DNA from 2 places in the Streptosporangium oxazolinicum genome. Region 2 is predicted to be linked to the other one. Evidence: riboswitches for the same ligand, from Rfam matches in the RefSeq annotation. Region 2 holds a riboswitch; the other holds the start of a gene.

Region 1 (3,836 bases), on a different contig from region 2:
AGCGAGCAGCGTGACCGCTACCTGCCGCTGCGAGTGATCAAGGACCACCTGGAGGCGGCCGACCGCGAGGAGCGTCCGGCCGCCCGGCCGCGCGCCGTTCCCGACGACGCGCCCCCCGAGATCCGGCTCACCCGCGAGGAGCTGATCGCCGCCGCCGAGCTCGACGAGGAGACCCTCGCCGAGCTGGAGGACTACGGCCTGCTGGCCGCCGTGGCCCGCTACTACGACGCCGAGGCGCTGGCCGTGGCCCGCAGCGTCGGAGCGCTGGCCGCCTTCGGCCTGCGCGCCCGCCACCTGCGAGCGGTCAAGGCCGCGGCCGAGCGCGAGGCGGGCCTGGTGGAGCAGGCCGTCGCCCCGCTGCTGCGCCGCCGCGGACCGGGCGCGATCGACCAGGCCGACGAGACGGCGAGGGAGATTTCCGGCCTGCTGCTGGAATTGCACGCCTCGCTGCTGCGTTCCGGCGTCCGTGGGGCCCTGGGCCGGTGAGAACCTGACCAGGCACTCGTACCCCCACGAGTGTTACGTTGAACAAACCGGTCGGAATCCAGCGAAGACGGAGCAGCCCGTGTTGCAGATGGAGGTCGTGGGCGTTCGAGTTGAGATGCCCTCCAACCAGCCGATCGTCTTGCTGAAAGAGACGCATGGGGAGCGTTACCTACCTATCTGGATCGGCATGACGGAGGCCACGGCGATCGCCATGGCCCAGGCCGAGGAGCCACCACCCCGGCCGCTCACCCATGACCTGTTCCGCGACGTGCTCGAAGGGCTCGGGGTCCGGCTGAGCACGGTCAACATCGTCGCCCTGCGCGACGGCATCTTCTTCGCCGATCTCGTGTTCTCCAACGGGGTGGAGGTGAGCGCGCGTCCCTCGGACTCGATCGCCTTGGCACTTCGCACCGGCGCACGTATCTTCGCGAGTGAGGATGTGGTCAGGGAGGCGGGGGTGATCATCCCCGACGACCAGGAGGACGAGGTGGAGAAGTTCAGGGAGTTCCTTGACACGATCACGCCCGAGGACTTCGGCCGCGCGGGGTAGGAATTTCGGTGCATTTACGCTTCACGACGCGCCGAGTAGGGTCGTTGACTGGACTTGGCCCCAGTCCTACGGTGCAAGTGAAACCCGTGGTCGTGCGTAAACCCCCAGATCAGGCCGTGGGATGAGAGAAAGCCGGAGGTCCGCGTGGCGGTCAGCAGCGGCGAGGGTAGAAACGCCGATCAGGATGACCCGAAACGGCGCCAGTCGGCACGTCAGCGCGCGGGTGAAGAGGGTCTGCTGTTCGACGGGCAACCGGTGAAGGTGCCCGCCGACATCGGCTACCGGGGACCGACGGCCTGTTCGGCGGCCGGCATCACCTACCGGCAACTCGACTACTGGGCGCGCACCGGCCTGGTCGAGCCCACCGTGCGGGCTGCCCACGGCTCCGGCTCCCAGCGGCTGTACGGCTTTCGCGACATCCTGGTCCTCAAGGTCGTCAAGCGGCTCCTCGACACCGGCGTCTCCCTCCAGCAGATCCGCATCGCCGTGCAGCACCTGCGCGACAGGGGCGTCAACGACCTGGCCGGGATCACCCTGATGAGCGACGGGGTGAGCGTCTACGAGTGCACCTCCCCCGACGAGGTCATCGACCTCCTCCAGGGCGGTCAGGGAGTCTTCGGCATAGCACTGGGACGGGTGTGGCAGGAGGTGGAGGGCTCCCTCGCGGATCTGCCCGGCGAACGTGCGGAGTCGGGCGAGGGCCCTTTAGGCGATCATCAGGCCGATGAGCTGGCCCGCCGTCGCAGAGCACGACGAACCGGGTAAACTCGGACTTGCCACTGACCCTGTGCGGGAGAGACCCCGACCGCGATCGGGGCGCCGAAGGAGCAACCTCCCCGGAATCTCTCAGGCACCCGGTACCGCACGGACGAGGCAACTCTGGAAAGCAGGCGCGCTCGCCAGGCGCGACTCACCGACGGTGCAAGCCTCCCGTCTAGGGCAGGTGAAGCTCTCAGGTCACGGCCCGTGAACGACGGCCGTGATGACAGAGGGGGAGACCAGGCATACGCCCGCGCCCAGCGCCGGTCTCCACCCCGTCCCGGGAGGCTTCACCAATGACCGACCTGTCATCGCTCAGCGAGCTCAGCTCCCCGCCGTTCGCGACCCGCCACATAGGGCCGGACGACGCCGGCCAGACCCGCATGCTGGAGGCGGTCGGATTCGCCTCCGTCGCCGACCTGGTCGCGGTGGCCGTGCCCGAGGCGATCCGCTCCTCGGGGCGCCTCGGCCTGCCCCCGGCGGCCGGGGAGTCCGAGGCCCTCGCGGAGCTGCGGGTCCTCGCCGGGCGCAACACCGTGCTCACCTCGATGATCGGCCTGGGCTACCACGACACGATCACCCCGGGCGTCATCCGCCGCAACCTCCTGGAGAACCCGGGCTGGTACACCGCGTACACGCCCTACCAGCCGGAGATCTCCCAGGGCCGCCTGGAGGCCCTGATCAACTTCCAGACCGTCGTCTCCGACCTGACCGCCCTCGACGTCGCCGGGGCGTCCCTGCTGGACGAGGCCACCGCCGCCGCCGAGGCGATGACCCTGGCCCGCCGCGCGGGCCGCAGCCCCTCGACGGTGTTCGTGGTCGACGCCGACGCGCTGCCGCAGACCAAGGCGGTGCTGCGCACCCGCGCCGAGCCGCTCGGCATCGAGCTGGTCGAGAGCGACTTCACCGCCGAGCTCCCCGAGTGCTTCGGGGTGCTCGTGCAGTACCCCGGCGCCAGCGGCAGGGTCCGAGACTTCCGCGCCATCGCCGACGCCGCCCACGCGCGCGGCGCCCAGGTGGTCGCCGCCGCCGACCTGCTGGCCCTCACCCTCCTGGCCGCGCCCGGCGAGCTCGGCGCCGACATCGCGGTCGGCTCCTCACAGCGCTTCGGCGTCCCGCTGGGCTTCGGCGGCCCGCACGCCGCCTACATGGCGGTCCGCGACGGCCTCCAGCGCCAGCTGCCCGGCCGCCTGGTGGGCGTCTCCCAGGACGCCGACCGGCGCCCCGCCTACCGGCTCGCGCTCCAGACCCGCGAGCAGCATATCCGCCGCGAGAAGGCCACCAGCAACATCTGCACCGCGCAGGTGCTGCTCGCCGTGATCGCCGGCATGTACGCCGTCTACCACGGCCCCGAGGGCCTGCGCAGGATCGGCCGGCGTACCCACCGGCACGCCGTCGTGCTCGCCGAGGGCCTGCGCCAGGGCGGTGTCGAGGTCGTGCACGACACCTTCTTCGACACCGTGCTCGCCAGGGTGCCCGGCCGCGCCGCGGGGGTCGTCGCCGCGGCCCGCGAGAACGGCGTCAACCTGCGCCTGGTCGACGCCGACCACGTGGGTGTCACCTGCGACGAGAAGACCGAGCTCCTGCACCTGGAGCAGGTCCTGGCCGCCTTCGAGGTCAGCGGCACCGTGCTGGCCGACCTGGACGCCGCCGCCCACGACGCGCTGCCCGCCGCGCTGACGCGCGTCAGCGACTATCTGACCCACCCGGTCTTCCACAGCCACCGCTCCGAGACGGCCATGCTGCGCTACCTGCGCAGGCTCCAGGACAAGGACATCGCGCTCGACCGGTCGATGATCCCGCTGGGCTCCTGCACCATGAAGCTCAACGCGACCACCGAGATGGAGCCGATCACCTGGCCGGAGTTCGCCGGGCTGCACCCCTACGCGCCCGAGGACCAGGCCGCGGGCTACCTCGAGCTGATCGGGGAGCTGGAGCGCTGGCTGGCCGAGGTCACCGGCTACGACGCCGTGTCGCTGCAGCCGAACGCCGGCTCCCAGGGCGAGTTCGCCGGGCTCCTGGCGATCCGCGCCTACCACAC
Region 2 (3,836 bases):
GGCGTCCGAGATCGCCGCCGCGGTGGCGTTCCTCGCCTCGGACGACGCCAGCTTCATCACCGGCTCCGAGTTCCTGGTGGACGGCGGCATCTCCGGCGCGTACGTCACCCCGCTGTAGACCCCACCGTCGCCCCCCGGAGACCCCTGTAGACCCCCGGAGACCCCGTCGCGGCCCCTCGCGGCTTTCTTCGCGCGTGTCGCCCCGGCGTGTCCCGCCCCGGTCGGTACCGTGCGAGGAGGAGGTATGGGCTCCCCTCGTGGCGCCCGGTTCCCGCACAGGAGCAAGACAGGAGATCATGTCCCGTCCCGTCATCGGCATCACCTGCTATGTCGAGCCCGCGCGGTTCACCGTCTGGGAGACGACCACCGCGCTGCTGCCGTACGACTACGTCGACCACGTGGCCCGCGCGGGCGGGCAGCCGGTGATCCTGCCCCCGGCGGGCGACCCCTCGGCGCTGACGGGGCGCCTGGACGGGCTGATCCTGGCCGGTGGCGGGGACGTCGGCCCGGAGCGGTACGGGCAGGAGCCGCACGAGCGGACCGGCTACGTCCGGCCGTTCCGCGACGACGCCGAGCTGGGGCTGGTCGGGGCGGCGCTGGAGCGGGGCCTGCCCTTCCTGGGGATCTGCAGGGGCATGCAGGTCCTGAACGTCTCGCTGGGCGGCACCCTCCACCAGCACCTGCCCGACGTGGTCGGCCATCCGGGGCACGCCCCGGCCCCCGGCCACTACGGCAGGATGCCGGTGTGGCTCGCCCCCGGCAGCCGGACCTCGAAGATCTTCGGAACCGAGACCGTGGACGTGGCCCACTACCACCACCAGGCCCTCGACCGGCTCGCCGGGGGCCTCACCGTGACCGCCCACGCCGAGGACGGCACGATCGAGGCCGTGGAGCTGGACGACCACCCGTTCGCCCTCGCCGTCCAGTGGCACCCCGAGACCGACGGCGAGTCCGCTCTGTTCGAGGCACTGGTCCGGCACGCCACCCCCTGACCGGCGCGGATCGGTGCCGCGAGGGGATTTCGCTCGGCCGGTGCGGGCGGTTAGGCTGGCCGGTGACACCGATGAATCCCGTGCGGGAGAGCGTCCTGATCACCCAGGCCAGGACCCCTGAAGGAGCAAGCCCTCCCCGCGAACCTCTCAAGGCAAAGGACCGTGCGGGTAGGTGCCCTCTGGAAAGCAGGTCCCACGGCCTCGCCGAAGGTGAAAGTCCGGCAAAACCCGGATGAAACTCTCAGGCACCCACGACAGAGGGGGAGGATGCTCTCATCTGTCCCTTGTCTGAGGTGCGCACATGTCCCGACCTACGCCGCTGCGCGGCGTGCACGAGTCCCTCGGCGCGACGCTGACCGACTTCGCGGGCTGGCTGATGCCGCTCCGCTACGGCAGCGAGTCGGCCGAGCACAACGCGGTCCGCCAGGCGGCCGGCCTGTTCGACCTCTCCCACATGGGGGAGATCTTCGTGACCGGGCCGCAGGCCGCCGAAGCCCTCGACTACGCGCTGGTCGGCCACCTCTCCGCGCTGGAGCCCGGCCGCGCCCGCTACACGATGATCGTCGATCCGGAGGGCGGCGTGCTGGACGACCTGATCGTCTACCGGCTCGCCCCCGCCGAGTTCATGGTCGTCGCCAACGCCTCCAACTACCCCCGGGTGGCCGCCGAGCTGACCGATCGCGCCAAGGGCTTCGACGCCGCGGTGGACGACCGCTCCGAGCGGTACGCGCTGGTCGCGGTCCAGGGCCCGCGCTCCGCGGAGATCCTGGGCTCGCTCACCGACGCCGACCTCGACGGGCTCAAGTACTACGCGGGCCTGCCCGCCGTCGTCGCGGGCCGCGAGGCCCTCGTCGCCCGTACGGGGTACACCGGCGAGGACGGCTTCGAGCTGTTCGTCGCGGCCGAGGACGCGGAGCCGGTCTGGGCCGCCCTCACCGAGGCGGGCGCGCCGCACGGCCTGATCCCCGCGGGCCTGTCCGCCCGCGACACCCTCAGGCTGGAGGCCGGGATGCCGCTGTACGGCAACGAGCTGTCGTCCGGCCTCACCCCGTTCGACGCCGGGCTGGGCCGTGTGGTGAGGTTTGACAAGCCGGGCGACTTCGTCGGCAGGGCCGCCCTCGAACCCCTCAGGGAGGTCTCGCCGTCCCGCCGCCTGGTCGGCCTGATCGCGTCCGGCCGCAGGGTGCCCCGGCACGGGTATCCGGTGGTGGTCGCCGGTGACGGCGCGGTCGTCGGTGAGGTCACCAGCGGGGCGCCCTCCCAGTCACTGGGCAGACCCATCGCCATGGCCTACGTGGACAACGGCCAATCGTCAGGACTGGCCGTCGACATCAGGGGCAGCCACGAGCCGGTCGAGATCGTCGCACTGCCCTTCTACAGGAGGAAAAAATGAGCAGCATTCCCGAGGAACTGCACTACACCAAGGAACACGAGTGGATCTCTGGCATCGATGACGGCCTGACCCTCACCGTCGGCATCACCGCCTACGCCGCCGGCGCGCTGGGCGACGTGGTCTACGTGCAGGTCCCCGAGGCCGGCTCGACGGTCACCTCCGGTGACGCCGTCGGCGAGGTCGAGTCGACCAAGTCGGTGAGCGACATCTTCGCCCCGGTCAGCGGCGAGATCGTTGATGTCAACCAGGCCGTCGTGGACGACCCCTCGCTGGTCAACAGCGACCCCTACGGCGAGGGCTGGCTGTTCCGCGTACGTCTTGAGGGCTCCGCCGACGACCTGCTGTCGCCGGAGGAGTACGCCGCGCTCACCTCGGGTGAGTCCTAAGCCTCTCCCCCCTCGCGTCACGGCCACGCGCGTCCTCGGGCGCGCGTGGCCGTCCACGCTGGAAGGATTCAGATGACGATCAGCGTCTTCGATCTCTTCAAGATCGGAATTGGCCCGTCCAGCTCGCACACCGGCGGCCCGATGGCCGCCGCCCACAAGTTCGCCCGCGGCCTCCACCAGGACGGGCTCCTGGAGAAGACGGCCCGGGTGAGCGCCGTCCTGTACGGCTCGCTGGGCCTGACCGGCAAGGGCCACGGCAGCGACAAGGCCGTGCTGCTCGGCCTGTCCGGTGAGAAGCCCGAGCTGGTCGACGTCGACGCGGTCGACGAACGGCTCGCCGCCATGCGCGAGTCCGGCACCATCTCCCTGTACGGCTCCCGCGAGATCCCCTTCGTCATCGGCGAGGACCTCGTCTTCGAACGCAAGGTCTCGCTCCCCGGCCACCCCAACGGCATGCGCTTCACCGCCCTGTCCGAGTCCGGCGAGACGATCCGCGAGAAGGTCTACTACTCGGTGGGCGGCGGCTTCGTCGTCGACGAGAACGCCACCGGCGCCGACCGGATCAAACCCGACGACACCGTCCTGCCGTACCCCTTCACCACGGCCGCGGAGCTGCTCGCCCAGTGCGCGGAGACCGGGCTGTCGATCTCCGGGCTGATGCTGGAGAACGAGCAGGCCTTCGGCCGTACCGAGGCCGAGATCCGCGACCGGCTGCTCGTCCTGTGGCAGGTCATGAGCGAGTGCGTACAGCGCGGCATCGGCAAGGAGGGCGTGCTGCCCGGCGGCCTGAAGGTCCGCCGCCGCGCCCACCAGCTCCACCGGCAGCTGCGGAGCGAGTCGCAGGAGAAGGACACGCTGCAGACGATGGACTGGGTCTCGCTGTTCGCCCTCGCGGTCAACGAGGAGAACGCCGCCGGGGGCCGCATCGTCACCGCGCCCACCAACGGCGCCGCGGGCATCATCCCGGCCGTGCTCACCTACTACGACCGCTTCACCGAGGACCCCGACGACGAGGGCGTGATCCGCTTCCTGCTGACCGCGGGGGCGATCGGCGTGCTGTTCAAG

What was found. A riboswitch is a leader RNA that binds a small molecule or an ion and turns the genes downstream of it on or off. The one in region 2 is predicted to bind glycine.
Region 1: another riboswitch for glycine. It lies ahead of gcvP (aminomethyl-transferring glycine dehydrogenase); the one in region 2 lies ahead of gcvT (glycine cleavage system aminomethyltransferase GcvT).

What each region holds. Positions count from the first base shown of each region.
Region 1 is NZ_BAABAQ010000009.1:34,197-38,032, forward strand. It holds gene ftsR (transcriptional regulator FtsR) at 1-486, shown strand, start outside; gene ABD817_RS23205 (bifunctional nuclease family protein) at 566-1,036, shown strand; gene ABD817_RS23210 (MerR family transcriptional regulator) at 1,181-1,801, shown strand; glycine riboswitch at 1,817-1,909, shown strand; gene gcvP (aminomethyl-transferring glycine dehydrogenase) at 2,092-3,836, shown strand, end outside.
Region 2 is NZ_BAABAQ010000006.1:277,721-281,556, reverse strand. It holds gene ABD817_RS18790 (3-oxoacyl-ACP reductase) at 1-118, shown strand, start outside; gene ABD817_RS18785 (gamma-glutamyl-gamma-aminobutyrate hydrolase family protein) at 297-992, shown strand; glycine riboswitch at 1,066-1,165, shown strand; glycine riboswitch at 1,166-1,260, shown strand; gene gcvT (glycine cleavage system aminomethyltransferase GcvT) at 1,294-2,385, shown strand; gene gcvH (glycine cleavage system protein GcvH) at 2,382-2,771, shown strand; gene ABD817_RS18770 (L-serine ammonia-lyase) at 2,844-3,836, shown strand, end outside.